Linked DNA regions of Terriglobus albidus. Each later gene encodes a partner of the first gene's protein in a complex. Links are inferred from orthologs where the notes say so. Each region holds a gene or a part of one and is shown on either strand. Other genes may lie near its edges.

Evidence for each region.
Region 2: the proteins of rpsG (region 1) and tig are in contact, whole or in part, in a crystal structure (PDB 3GTY), measured with the Thermotoga maritima proteins. The link is inferred for Terriglobus albidus from one-to-one orthologs. Residues at the interface, in WP_004081843.1 of Thermotoga maritima: Lys34, Lys52, Lys55, Glu59, Arg62, Gln63, Glu66, Asn67, Lys69, Val71, Arg95, Ala109, Lys110, Lys111, Gly112, Arg113, Pro114, Glu117, Glu121, Ile124, Ala125, Tyr127, Asn128, Asn129, Thr130, Gly131, Lys135, Asp139, Arg142, Met143; in WP_004081061.1 of Thermotoga maritima: Glu122, Val124, Val129, Leu130, Tyr133, Glu188, Gly259, Ile262, Tyr263, Glu266, Ser270, Glu273, Gln274, Glu277, Arg308, Gln311, Ile312, Ser315, Tyr316, Glu325, Arg329, Arg336, Leu363, Phe366, Trp367, Arg373, Leu377, Arg381, Leu384, Glu387.

The regions. Positions count from the first base shown.
Region 1 is NZ_CP042806.1:4,076,916-4,084,006, forward strand. Bases 2,778-5,569 are described here. They hold rpsG (30S ribosomal protein S7), read right to left. Parts: upstream 4,513-5,569; coding sequence 4,042-4,512; downstream 2,778-4,041. Other genes in these bases: fusA (elongation factor G), read right to left, coding at 2,778-3,918; rpsL (30S ribosomal protein S12), read right to left, coding at 4,614-4,997. Outside these bases: rplC (50S ribosomal protein L3), read right to left, coding at 1-68; rpsJ (30S ribosomal protein S10), read right to left, coding at 155-475; tuf (elongation factor Tu), read right to left, coding at 588-1,775; more of fusA, read right to left, coding at 1,831-2,777; FTW19_RS16205 (hypothetical protein), read right to left, coding at 5,611-6,360; FTW19_RS16210 (S9 family peptidase), read left to right, coding at 6,476-7,091.
Region 2 is NZ_CP042806.1:3,172,854-3,180,083, reverse strand. What follows is about bases 1,595-4,525. They hold tig (trigger factor), read left to right. Parts: upstream 1,595-2,302; coding sequence 2,303-3,748; downstream 3,749-4,525. Other genes in these bases: clpP (ATP-dependent Clp endopeptidase proteolytic subunit ClpP), read left to right, coding at 3,799-4,395; FTW19_RS12620 (hypothetical protein), read left to right, coding at 1,595-2,102. Also shown: FTW19_RS12625 (uracil-DNA glycosylase), read right to left, coding at 1-685; more of FTW19_RS12620, read left to right, coding at 1,038-1,594; ATP-dependent Clp protease ATP-binding subunit ClpX, read left to right, coding at 4,574-5,860; lon (endopeptidase La), read left to right, coding at 6,051-7,230. UniProt on the Bacillus subtilis protein: Involved in protein export. Acts as a chaperone by maintaining the newly synthesized protein in an open conformation. Functions as a peptidyl-prolyl cis-trans isomerase.

The DNA.
Region 1 (7,091 bases):
ACTTCACCCTTATCGTCGAACACCTGCGTCATGCCGATCTTCTTGCCCAGAATTCCAGTTACTGCCATCTTCTTCTCTCCTCATCATGCGTCGGCTATCTTCCCGAAGCACTGTAGGTTTGCACTGCAAACTTTAGGTTTTCACTACAAAACTTTTACTTGGTAACGGTCTTGATCTCGACGTCCACACCGGCCGGAAGATCAAGCTTCATCAACGCGTCCACCGTCTGCTGCGTCGGCTCCAGAATGTCGATCAGACGCTTGTGCGTACGGATCTCGAAAGCTTCGCGCGACTTCTTGTCGACGTGGGGCGAACGCAGAACGCAGTACTTGTTCTTCAGCGTGGGAAGGGGAATCGGTCCCGCAACCTGTGCGCCGGTACGCTTTGCCGTCTCAACGATTTCGCCCGTCGACGTGTCAAGCACGCGGTAGTCATAAGCCTTCAGACGAATCCGGATTCTCTGTTGTCCTGCCATCTTCTTCTCTTTTCCTGCTGCAAAGATCGGGTTGAGGTGTGGCTGGCGCTGGTTCCACCAGCCACCCTAATTTGCTTGTTTTCGCGGACAGCTTCCACCATCCGCTGTGGTCTTACTTGACGATCTCAGCGATGGCGCCTGCACCGACGGTGCGGCCACCCTCACGGATCGCGAAGCGGAGACCCTTCTCCATGGCTACCGGCGTGTGCAGCGTTACTTCCAGGCTGACGTTATCGCCAGGCATCACCATCTCGCGGCCCTCAGGCAGCTTGACCGTGCCCGTCACGTCGGTCGTACGGAAGTAGAACTGAGGACGGTAGTTGGAGAAGAACGGCGTATGACGGCCACCCTCTTCCTTCGACAGGACATACACCTCGCCCTTGAACACCGTGTGCGGGGTGATCGACGCAGTCTTGGCCAGCACCATGCCACGCTCCACGTCTTCCTTCGCTACACCGCGCAGCAGAAGACCGGCGTTATCGCCCGCCAGACCCTCGTCCAGCTGCTTCTTAAACATCTCCACGCCGGTGACAACAGTCTTGCGGGTGTCGCGGAAACCAACGATCTCCACTTCCTCGCCTACCTTCACCTTGCCACGCTCGATACGGCCGGTAACCACCGTTCCACGGCCGGAGATCGAGAAGATGTCTTCGATCGGCATCAGGAACGAAAGGTCAACCAGACGGTCAGGCTGCGGTACGTTGTCGTCCACGGCCTGCATCAGCTCGTCGATCTTGGCTTCCCACTGTGCTTCGCCGTTCAGCGCGCCCAGAGCCGAGCCACGGATCACAGGAACGTCATCGCCCGGGAACTCGTACTTCGACAGAAGCTCACGCACTTCCATCTCCACCAGGTCGATCAGCTCAGGATCCTCAACCGCATCGCACTTGTTCAGAAATACAACGATGTACGGTACGCCTACCTGGCGAGCCAGCAGAACGTGCTCCTTGGTCTGCGGCATCGGACCGTCGGTCGCTGCCACCACCAGGATCGCGCCGTCCATCTGCGCCGCGCCCGTGATCATGTTCTTGATGTAGTCGGCGTGGCCGGGGCAGTCCACGTGCGCATAGTGACGGTTCGCCGTCTCATATTCCACGTGCGACGTCGAGATCGTAATACCACGCTCACGCTCCTCAGGAGCGTTGTCGATCGTGTCAAACGAACGGAACGCGTTCTTCGGATTGTGCTTCGACAGGACCTTCGTAATCGCTGCCGTCAGCGTCGTCTTACCGTGATCGATATGCCCAATCGTTCCCACGTTTACGTGCGGCTTCGACCGGTCAAATTTTTCCTTCGCCATCTTCTTCTCCGTCCTTAGCTTCTAAGAATTCTTGAGTCCGTCTTTGACTTCAGGCTTACTGCTTGCCCTGTACCTTGGCGATAATCTCTTCCGATACCGAGCGCGGAGCCTCTTCATAGTGTGCAAACTGCATCGAGAAGTTGCCGCGTCCCTGTGTCGATCCACGCAGGTTGTTCGAGTAAGCGAACATGGTCGACAGCGGAACCGTCGCCTTGATCACCTGCTGGCCGCCCTGCATCTCCATGCCCTCGATACGTCCGCGGCGGGAGTTCAGGTCGCCGATCACGGTACCCATGTAATCCTCGGGCACCGTCACTTCGACAGCCATCATCGGCTCCAGAAGTACCGGCTTTGCCTTCTTGGCGGCTTCCTTGAACGCCATGGAACCGGCGATCTTGAAGGCCATTTCGTTCGAGTCGACGTCGTGGTAGCTACCGTCGTAGAGCGAGACCTTGATGTCGACCATCTCGAAGCCGGCAAGCACACCACCCTGCAGCGCTTCCTGGATTCCCTGGTCGATCGGCTTGATGTACTCCTTCGGAATCACGCCGCCCTTGATGTCGTTCGAGAACTCATAGCCCTTACCAGGCTCATTCGGCTCGATACGGATCTTGGCGTGGCCGTAGTTACCCGAACCACCGGTCTGACGGATGTACTTACCTTCCGCCTCAGCCTGCTGACGGATCGTTTCACGATACGCAACCTGCGGCTTACCGACGTTCGCTTCGACCTTGTACTCACGCATCATGCGGTCGACGATGATCTCGAGGTGCAGTTCGCCCATACCCGAGATGATGGTCTGACCGGAATCAGGATCGGTGTGCACCTTGAAGGTGGGATCTTCCTGCGCCAGCTTCGCCAGCGCCATGCCCATTTTCTCCTGGTCGCTCTTGGTCTTCGGCTCTACCGCGACCGAGATAACCGGATCCGGGAAGTCGATGGACTCGAGAACGATCGGGCTCTTCTCTGTGCAGATGGTGTCGCCGGTGACGAGATTCTTCAGACCCACGGCGGCGCAGATATCGCCAGCCAGGATCTCTGTAATCTCTTCACGCTTGTTGGCGTGCATCTTCAGCAGACGGCCGATACGCTCGGTCTTGCCGGTACGCGGATTCAGCACCGTGTCGCCGGCCTTCAGAGCGCCCGAGTAGACACGGATGAAGATCAACTGGCCGACAAACGGATCGGTCATGATCTTGAAGCCCAGCGCAGCCAGCGGCTCGTTGTCATCTGACTTACGGGCCAGCTTTTTTTCCGGGTTGTCAGGGTCGATACCCTCAATCGGAGGAACGTCGAGCGGGCTCGGCAGGTAGTCCACCACAGCATCGAGCAGCGTTTGCACGCCCTTGTTCTTGAAGGAGGAACCCATCAGAACCGGGAAGATATGCATGCCGATCGTTGCCTTACGGATGGCAGCCTTCAGCTCGTCAGCCGATGGATCCTGACCTTCCAGGAACTTCTCCAGAAGCGCATCATCGCTCTCGGCAACAGACTCAATCAGCTGATTGCGGAAAGCAATCGCCTTCTCCTTCAGGTTCTCGGGAATCTCTTCGACCGAGTACTTGGCGCCCATGGTCTCGTCATGCCACAGAATGGCGCGCATCTCGACCAGGTCAACCACCCCCTTGAAGTTAGCCTCAGCACCAACGGCAATCTGCAGCATCACGGCCTTGGCGCCCAGACGGTCCTTGATGGTCTGAGTTGCATGCTCAGCGTCGCCGCCGTTCTTGTCCATCTTGTTGATGAAGCAGATACGCGGAACGCGGTACTTGGTAGCCTGACGCCACACCGTCTCCGACTGGGGCTGCACACCGGCAACAGCATCAAAGCAGGCTACCGCGCCGTCCAGCACGCGCAGCGAACGCTCCACCTCAGCCGTAAAGTCCACGTGGCCCGGGGTATCGATGATATTGATGCGGTACTTATTCCAGAAGCAGGTCGTCGCAGCCGAGGTAATCGTGATGCCGCGCTCCTGCTCCTGCTCCATCCAGTCCATGGTCGCAGTGCCTTCGTGCACCTCACCGATGCGATGGTTCACACCCGTATAAAACAGGATGCGCTCCGTCGTTGTCGTTTTACCGGCGTCGATGTGGGCCATGATGCCGATGTTGCGGCATTTGTCCAGCGAAATCGTGCGTGCCACTTTAGTTCTTCTCTTCTGCGAGCTTTCGCTCGCGGTTGCTTCCTAGTTGACTCCGGCGCATTGCTGCACCGGTACGACTCTTACTTCTTGACTGCGGCGGGTATTACCCGCCGCAGACGAAAACTACCAGCGATAATGAGCGAAGGCCTTGTTCGCCTCAGCCATGCGATGAACATCTTCCTTCTTCTTCATCGCGGCGCCGCGACCATTAGCCGCATCCAGCAGCTCGGCGGTCAGCTTATCGACCATGCCCTTTTCGCCACGCGAACGGCTATAGGTCACCAGCCAGCGGATTGCGAGCGAAGTACGACGCTCCGGGTTCACTTCGATCGGCACCTGATAGTTGGCGCCGCCCACACGGCGGCTCTTCACTTCCAGCAGGGGCTTCACGTTCTCCACGGCCTTCTTGAACAGCTTGATCGCCTCATCGCCACCCTTGGCCTCGAGGTTCTTCATGCTCTCGTAGAAGATGTTCTGGGCAGTCGACTTCTTGCCGCCCCACATCATGCTGTTCACGAACTTCGTTACCAGGGTGGAGCTGTACACCGGATCCGGAGCAACTTCCCGCTTCGAGATATGACCTTTACGTGGCATTCCTTCTCTTCCTCTTCTTCCCCTGGAGCCGTCAACATCTCAAGCAACCAGGCTTTTGCTTCAGGCCGCATCCGCGACCCTCGGCAGCTAATACTCAACGACTACTTGGCGGCAGCCTTCGGACGCTTGGCGCCGTACTTCGAACGGCTCTGCTTACGGTTGGCAACGCCAACCGAATCCAGCGTGCCGCGCACGACGTGGTAACGAACACCCGGCAGATCCTTCACACGGCCACCGCGGATCAGCACAATCGAGTGCTCCTGCAGGTTGTGGCCAATGCCCGGGATATACGTCGTCACTTCGATTCCGTTCGTAAGGCGGACACGTGCCACCTTACGCAGAGCCGAGTTCGGCTTCTTGGGGGTCTGGGTGTACACACGGGTGCAGACTCCGCGACGCTGGGGCGAACCCTGCAATGCGGGGCTGGCCGTCTTGTAGCGGGGCGCCGTGCGGCCCTTCTTCACGAGCTGATGAAACGTAGGCACTCTAAAACTCCTTGCAAATCGCTTCCAAACTACTTACCGGCAAGCCCGGAGCCCGCAATAAGCCCCAGAACCGCCGTCCAACCTAAACCTTGCGCACTCGCGCAAAATCTCCAGACACCGTTTCCAGGCACCTGGACGAAGCCCACAGCTTCGAATTCCCTTTTACCCACGGCCCATCCGCAGCCACGGGGCACCACCAAACCAACCAAGCGAATAACAGTCGACGGTGGCCAGGTCTCTCCGCCCACAAACACACCTTGAGATTTTCACTCAAAGCAGCCTGCAGACCAGCCCGACTCCGTTTCGCTGTTCCGGCCCACATAGCCCATCCCGGGAGGAGGGTGTCGCAGGCTCGATCGAGGGGTTCGCATCCGTCAAGGCCATTGGCCTCCACATTGCGATATCTCTATTCTATCCGGAATTTCGCACAGGGTTTTCCACCGGTTATCCCCAGTGATCCCTCCCGCACAGAGCTTTTTCTGCCCTACCCGCCGCCAGGAGCTCACTTCTGCCCACACGCGGACGAGTTCCGGAAATACGCGGAACCTCCAAACAATACCAAGAAGTATAAAAAGAGTCAATTTTTGGGCCAGAGCGTGCCATCACGCAGTCTTCAGTGGGCGTGAAAGAGCCTGTGGTTGACGTCCGGCCAGAACTCCTTAATCAGGTCGCTCACGCCATCCAGGGCGACTGAGGTCACCCAGCGCTGGCCGGTCTTGGTCCAGGTCCGTTCTCTTCCCGGGTAATACAGGGTGGCGACTCCCGCGGCGGCGCCATTACCGACAACTTCTCCAAAGTTAAAGCTGCGGTGGTCACTATCCGTACGCGTCACCACCAGCCGGGAGAGCGAATACCCTGTACGCTTGATCAGCCCGCCATGGCCCATGGTGTAGTAACGCGGGTCCTGCCGCGCAATCGTCGGAACCACAGCCTCTGACATCAGGTTGCCGCCCACATTATCGGCAAAGCTGTGCCAGTAGTAGCGACCGTATCCTGCGGCGCCCTGGCGAAACTCCGGGTAGGAGTTCTGCGCCATCCCAACCCCAGCCATAATGCCGACATAGGCGAACGCCGAATAGTCAAAGCTGTCCTGCGTCATCAGCTTGAACTTTTCCTTCGGCGAGAGCGGCGGCAACACCTGATCCGCCGATACCGAGCGGAAGTTGGGCAGGACGCCGAGAATCCGCTTGGTCTGCTGGCCGTCCTCGGGATGCACCTTTGCCTGTTGCTGCGGTTGGGGAGAGTCCGGAAGAGACGACGAAACCGGTACTGCTTCTGCATGCACTACGGGCGAAAGGGCTATACCGCCGGCAAGCAAAAGTGATCCTGCAAATCGGGTACAACATGCCAGAGTGGTTTTCAAAAAAGAGTTCCTCTTTCTCAAGAGACGCTTGGGGCGCCAAAGTGATTCTCCTCCATGAGTCGGAATGTGTATGAAACATTCCACGCGAAGGTTCCGAGCCACTATTCTGAGACGTATGCGTACGATCGCCGCCGCCATCCTTTTTTCCGCCGCACTTCTGCCGGCGCAGCAGAGCTCTCGTATTCCGGAACTGCTTGCGGACCTCGCCCGGGTCCGGACACCTTCGGCTTCCATCCTCTCTCCCGACGGCAACTATGTTGCATGGGTGGCGCCTGGCGCGGCCGGAGATCAGTTACACCTCTCGGCCTCCAATAGTGGAGGAGAAGACCGCATTCTCTCGCCCGGAGGCAATGAACTAAAGCCCGCCTGCGCCAGCAAGAGTCCTACCTGGGGTCCGGACTCGAAGACGCTTGCCTTTCTCTCGAATTGTTCGACGGATGGGAAACGCCAGAGACAGTGGGAGCTCTTTCTCTGGACTGCGGCCGACAATCGCTTCCAGCAACTCACCACATTAAAGGGTGCACTCACCAAACCGGCGTTCTCTCCTGACGGACACTCCGTCGCCTTTCTTTTTGTCGAAAACGCCACGCGCAGCGCGGGAGCTACCTCAGCCATGAAGCCGCCAGCCGGCGTGATCGGCGAAGATGGCATCGAAATTCAGCGGGTTGAAAAGGTCGACCTTGCCGACCGCAGCCTGCAGTATGCCATCACGCCCGCCAATCTGCATGTCT
Region 2 (7,230 bases), 900 kb from region 1 along the record:
CCCTTGCCCGGATAAAGATCTTTGAAAACATCGCTGCGTTCAGTTTCCCTGTAAGCGTGTTCCGTAGCGAAGGATGGTAGCTCGTGATCAGATGCACGCCGCCCGGCAAAACGTATTCTGCTCCGTGGCCGAAGCCGAAGCCTCGCTTGCTTGCAAGCTCCCCGGTATTAACCAGGTGGGCCAGATAACCGTCAAAGGCAATCTTCCCCAGACAAACGACAACCTTTACCCGCTTGAGCGCGGCAATCTCGGCGGTGAGGTGCGGCGAGCAGTTCCGAATCTCCTGCGGTGTTGGCTTGTCGCCTGGCGGCGCACATCGCACTACGGACGCGATGTAACTGTGCTTCAGCTTCAGACCATCGTCACGATGCGTTGCCGTCGGTTTAGAAGCCAGCCCCATGGCATGCAGCACCGGATACATGAAGTCTCCGGAACCGTCCCCGGTAAAAGGACGTCCCGTACGGTTGGCTCCATGGGCTCCCGGCGCCAGCCCGAGAATCAGGATCCGAGCCCTGGGATCTCCAAATCCGGGCACTGGCTTGGCCCAGTAGGTCTGGTCCAGATAAGCGCGCCGCTTTGTCTCTCCGATTCCCTTGCAGTAGGCACGAAGCCGCTCACACCGTTCGCAGGCAACAATGGACTGAACAACCTGATCCAGCACGGGCAACGATAAACGGGAAGACATAAGACAGATCCGCTTTAAGAATAGTGCAATCTGTGCAGTGCAATTGTAGATAGCCTCAGGATCGGGCTGCGTATACTAGCCGGAAGTTAAGTACGAGGAGAGCAACGGTTTGTCCGAAATCTTCCCTGCCCCCCGCAGCACTGGTTCTCAGGTTTTTCGTCTTCAAACTCCTCGGCGGAATGGGCTGCGAGACGGCCTCATTGCCCTTACTCTCTCAAGTTCCTTGCTGGTCCCGGGCCTTGGCTGCAAACGGGGCCAGGGCGCTGCGGCGCTAAAGCGCCTGGCCCGCACAGACGACTCAGTACCGGCTCCGCCTGCTCCGCCCAAATTCGGCGGCCAGGAGGCGTTGACCTTGAAGCGCCTTCAGACTTACAGCGGCGAGGTCCCCGAGTTTATTGCGATCACGGTGCTTCCCGGGCGCGGCATGGACATCGCATCCATCAAGGCGTACCTGCCCGGCCGTGGAGAAACGGAACTTCTCAATGCTCCCTCTCTCAGCCAGATCGCGGCCCTGATGACAGGAACAGACGCGGATAGTCATGGAGAAGCCAATGCGATCGCTGGTGGAGCGTTTCTTGTTCCCTTTGCCAACCCGCTTGCCGGCTCCGTCAGTGCCGACGGAAAGAATCTCGTCGTGAACGTTCATGGGAAGGCCGTTTCCCTGCCCGTTGTGATCGATCCTGATCGCCCGGCCGCGCCACCGATGGCCCGATTCGGCCTGTTGAGCCCGATGAGCACCTCGATCCCTCAGATCAACACCATGCCGGATGGAAGTGAAGGACGAGCGACCTATGAGACGGGAAACTTCGGCGGCCACTGGCCCGGCAAACTACAGGTAACCGTATCGACTCTGCTAAGCGGGAGGGCGATCGATCTGGTGATCTCTTCAACCAACATCGGTTCAGAGCCTGTTCCCGTCAGCAGTGGGTGGTATCCCCGGCTTGCCATCCCGAGCGGCAATCGCGCACAAGCCACCGTGCGTCTCCCGAAAACATCAATCGGGGGCAATCTCAGCACTTCCGACGGCTTTAATGCCCGCCTGGGCAAAGCATTTGGGACACAGGATCTCGACGTTACTCTCATCAACCCAAAGCCCGCCCTCTTCGACAACGGACCGACCGTCGAATTACGTGATCCGGCGATCGACTATGGCCTGCGCGTGGTCGGTATGTCCGCTTCCATCAATGGCATACGGGTATTTGCGCCCTCTGGAAAAAACTGGATTGTGGTTTCACCGGTCGCCAATCCGACCGATTCTTCCGGCAAACCTCTTGATTCGGAAAAAGCGGATGACTTGATGCTGGCTCCTGGAAAAACGCTGCAATGGAGGGTGCGTCTGGAATTGTTCATCCCGTCCGCCCAGGTGAAGTCGGTCAGCGACGGCTCAACGTTTGACCCCGTTCCGGCGCGGCCCTAGGAGCATTTTTCCTGTAGGTGTACGGCGGGGCTTGTGCATTTATGGGCGTTTTCCGCAATGAAAACGCCGCTGCACGCTCCTCCCGGGATACCCAGCAACAGGAAAAATGCTCTAGGATAGAGAGAGTCGTTTCTGCGCGTCGAGTGGTCCTCTGACCCGGCGCCGCGACGTGAGATTTTCAAACCCTGGAAGGCACTGTTTTGACCCCTACTGAGACCAACGAGTTGAACGCGGCGGAGACGCCTCAGAGCGAGACCCCGACCACCGAAGTTGCAGCGCACGATCATACCCACGACCATGATCACGATCACGACCACGCGCACCATCATCATGACCATGGCCCGGTGTTGAACCCCGACCTGACGCGCGAGATCTCTGTGGAAGCGCCGGTCGAGGCCGTTGACGCTGCATTCGATAAGGTTGTCCGCAAGTTCCAGAAGCAGGCGCGCATTCCGGGCTTCCGTCCGGGCAAGGTTCCTGCCAACGTCATCAAGCGGAAGTTTGCCCAGGACGTCCGTCAGGAAGTGATGGAGCAGCTTGTCAGCGAGCGCTTCCGTCTCGCGCTGGAAGAGCAGAACGTAAACCCGGTCTCTCAACCGCAGATCGTTGAGCTGACACTGTTCGAAGGCCAGCCGCTGAAGTTCAAGGCTGCCTTTGAAGTGCTGCCTGAGATCGACATCACCGGCTACGACTCTGTAAAGGTAGCCAAGCCGTCGGTTGAGCTTACCGAAGAGGAGTATCAGTCAGAGCTCGATCGCGCGCTGGACTCGCAGGCAACCATTGAGCCTGTTACGGACGACCGTACCCTGACGACTGGTGACCTGGCCGAGATCAGCTTCACCGGCGAGATCAAGCCGCTGGCGCAGACAGTCGGCGAAGAGGGTCTGGAGAACGTAACACCGTCAGAGCCCATCACCGGAGAAGACGTACCGGTAGAGTTGGGCGGTAAGAACACCCTTCCCGCTTTCAGCGATGCGCTGCAGGGTAAGAAGCCGGGTGATGAGCTGACCCTTGAGGTCGAGTATCCGGCTGACTTCGGTGAGCCCCGCCTTGCTGGTAAGACCGTCAGCTACGACGTCAAGGTCAAGGCCATCAAGAAGAAGACGCTGCCGGAACAGAACGATGAGTTGGCCAAGCAGCTCGGCGACTACGAGACCTGGGATGAGTTCACCAGCAAGCTCCGCGAGCATGCTTCCGATCGCAAGAAGCACGCGCTCGAGAATGAGGCCAAAGAGAAGCTGGTCGAAGAGCTGATCGCAAAGTTTGAGTTCCCTGTTCCGGAGTCGTTTGTACAGCAGCAGATCGATGCCCGTCTGGATCGCGGCCTGCGCGCTCTGGCAGCCCAGGGCATGAAGGCAGAAGACATGCGCAAGCTCGACTTCGTCCGCCTGCGCGCCGCACAGCGCGATCAGGCCGTCAGTGAGGTCAAGGCATCACTCATCCTGGACAAGATTGCCGCAACCGAAAACGTCGAGGTCAGCGATGAAGATGTGGATCGCGAGCTGCTGATTCTCTCCATCCAGTCGCGTGAGCCGCTGGAGCAGTTGAAGCAGCGTTTGACGTCGGATGGCGGCCTCAATAGAATCCGGGAACAACTTCGTCGCGAAAAGACTGGGAACGTGCTCTACGACAAGCTGGCTTCGTAGGCGATCAACTCGCGCCCCTGGCGCCACTACAGGTAGAGAAGAGGAGAAGTATGGGACTTGTACCCATGGTGATTGAGCAGACGAGTCGTGGCGAACGCGCTTACGACATTTACAGCCGTCTGCTCCGCGACAACATCATCTTCCTGGGGACGCCGATCGACGATCAGATCGCGAATGTCATCATTGCGCAGTTGCTGTTCCTCTCCGGTGAAGACCCGGAGAAGGACATCATGCTGTACATCAACTCGCCCGGCGGATCGGTCAGCGCCGGCATGGCAATCTACGACACGATGCAGTACATCAAGAATGATGTGCAAACGCTGTGCATTGGCATGGCGGCTAGCATGGGCGCATTTCTTCTGATGGCCGGCAGCAAGGGCAAGCGTTTTGCTCTCCCCAACTCCCGCATCCTGATCCACCAGCCGCTCATCATGGGCCACGGTATTCAGGGGCAGGCGACGGAGATCGACATCCACGCCCGCGAGATTCTTCGTCTGCGTGAGCGCATGAATACCATCATGGCGAGCCACACCGGTCAGACGTTCGAACAGATCGAACGCGACACCGACCGTGACTTCACCATGAGCGCCCAGCAGGCCAAGGACTATGGCCTGATCGACGATATTATTGATCGCACTCGCGGTTGATTTGAAATGCAAACGCAATCGGCGTACAGTGAAACGCCCGGGAGTGGTTCCGGGCGTTTTCCCATTTTGGTTATGGGAAATAAGGTCGATACCCGTTCCCGAAGGGACATGCGAAACGGGTGTAAACTGACAACAAGTTCCCCAGCACGGCCCGTTGTAACCAGGAGTCGCCTTACCGATGAAAACATCACGGGGCTCAGATGAATCCCTCCGTTGCTCGTTCTGCCATAAGTCGCAGGACGCAGTCGCCAAGCTAATCTCTTCTCCCTCTGACTATCCTCGCGCGTACATCTGCGATGAGTGTGTTGCCGTCTGCAACTCCATTCTCGAAGACGACCGCGGTGAGAAACAGCAAGGCGCCGCTCCAGCACACTTGCCCAAGCCCCATGAAGTGAAGGCCTTCCTCGATGAGTACGTCATCGGTCAGGACCTGACGAAGAAGAAGCTTGCAGTTGCTGTCTACAACCACTACAAGCGCATTCAGATGAACCGGACGCGCGGCAACGATGTTGAGCTGCAAAAGTCCAACATTCTGCTCGTCGGTCCCACCGGTTCCGGCAAGACCCTGCTGGCGCAGACCCTGGCGAAGATGCTGGATGTTCCCTTCGCGATCGTGGATGCGACTACGCTGACCGAGGCCGGCTACGTCGGTGAAGACGTCGAGAACATCATTCTAAAGCTGCTGCAGGCGGCGGATGGCGATGTCGCGCGTGCGCAGAGCGGCATTATCTACATTGATGAGATCGACAAGATCGGCCGCAAGGACGAAAACCCCTCCATCACCCGCGATGTCTCGGGCGAGGGCGTTCAGCAGGCACTGCTCAAAATTCTGGAAGGCACCGTTGCCAACGTTCCCCCGCAGGGCGGACGCAAGCATCCGCATCAGGAGTTCACCGCAGTTGACACGACGAATATCCTGTTTATCTGCGGCGGCGCGTTTGTCGGCCTGGAGCGCGTCATCGCACGCCGCGTGGGCAAGAAGGCCCTTGGCTTCAAGACCTTGACCGAACCGGAGACGCCTGCCGGCGACATTACACCGATCCGCGCGCAGCGTGATACCGAGCTGCTGCGTCAGGCTGAACCGCAGGATCTGCTGAAGTACGGACTGATTCCCGAGTTCATCGGACGTCTGCCGGTGCTTGGCATCCTGGACGAGCTGGACGAGGCAGCGCTCATCGAGATTCTCACCAAGCCGCGCAACGCCATCCTGAAGCAGTACTCCAAGCTGTTTGAGTACGAGGGCGTCAAGGTAACCTTCACCGCCGAAGCTGCACAGTCTATTGCGCGTGAAGCTCTTGCCCGCAAGGTCGGCGCCCGCGGCCTGCGCATGATCCTGGAGGAGCTGATGCTCGACCTGATGTACAACGTGCCGGGCAACAAGAAGATCAAGGAACTGGAGATTACGGACGAGATGGTGAAAAACCGCGACATGACGACCTCTCTCCCTCTGGAAAAAGCCGGCTAAATAGCCTGTTCTTCTACACTTTCGTACCCATCGCCGTGGCTCTTTCAAGCCACGGCGATTTTCTTTCACTTCAACAAAGCGAGTTGCCCCGCATGTTAAGGCAAAGCGAATTACAATCATCGGAACGCCGCGGAACCACTACCGCATCTCAGCTGTGCGCTGGCGCGTCTAAATGGGAGGAATGACAGATATGAGCTCGAAAGAAGTCCTAAGCAGCGAGGTTCAAAAGCTGCCAATGATGCCCATACGCGATATGGTCATCTTTCCTCACATGATGACTCCGTTCGTCGTCGGCCGCGAGTCCAGCGTACGCGCGTTGGAAGAGGCGTTGAATGGCGACCGCCGCATCTTCCTGGCGACACAGCATGACGCCACGGTAGACGATCCCAGCGCCGACGATATCTACCAGGTAGGCACCATCGGCAACATCGTGCAAAGCGTCAAAATGCCTGATGGCAACATCAAGGTGCTGGTAGAAGGCATTGAACGCGCCCGCGCCACCGAACTCAATGACGAAGATGGCTTCTTCGTTGCCACCCTGCGCACCGGCCGCACGCAGCTTGAAATGACTCCGCAGGTAGAAGGCCTGGTGCAGAAGGTGCACTCGCTCTTCGAGCAGTACGTCAAGCTGCAGCAGTCACTGAACTACGAGACGATGGCCGCCAGCGTTCGTCTGGATGAGCCCGCCAAGCTGGCCGATATGATCGCCGCCAACCTGCAGCTTCGCATCGATGAGAAGCAGGAGCTGCTGGAGGTCTTCGCTCCGGAGCTGCGTCTGTCGCGTGTTGCCGACACCCTCGAGACTGCAATCGAAAAGCTGAACATGGACCGCACCATCCAGTCGCGTGTGAAGCGGCAGATGGAGCGGGCCCAGAAAGAGTACTACCTCAACGAGAAGATCAAGGCTATTCAGAAGGAGCTGGGCCGCGGCGAGAAGAGCGAGTTCGATGATCTAAAGAAGAAGATCGAAGCCGCAGGCATGCCGAAGGAAGCCTTCGATAAGGCGATGCAGGAGCTCAAGAAGCTTGAAGCGATGCCGCCGATGTCTGCCGAGTCGACTGTTTCGCGCAACTATCTTGACTGGCTGCTCGCGGTACCGTGGAAGAAGAAGTCCAAGGAGATCCGCTCCATTGAGCATGCAGAGAAGGTCCTCAACCAGGATCACTACGGACTGGATAAAATCAAGGACCGCATTCTCGAGTTCCTGGCTGTGCGTCAGCTTGTGAAGAATCCGAAGGGCTCGATCCTCTGCTTTGTCGGACCTCCGGGTGTCGGTAAGACATCGCTCGGCATGTCGATCGCAAAAGCCACCGGACGCAAGTTCGTCCGTATGTCGCTGGGTGGCGTACGCGATGAAGCTGAGATTCGCG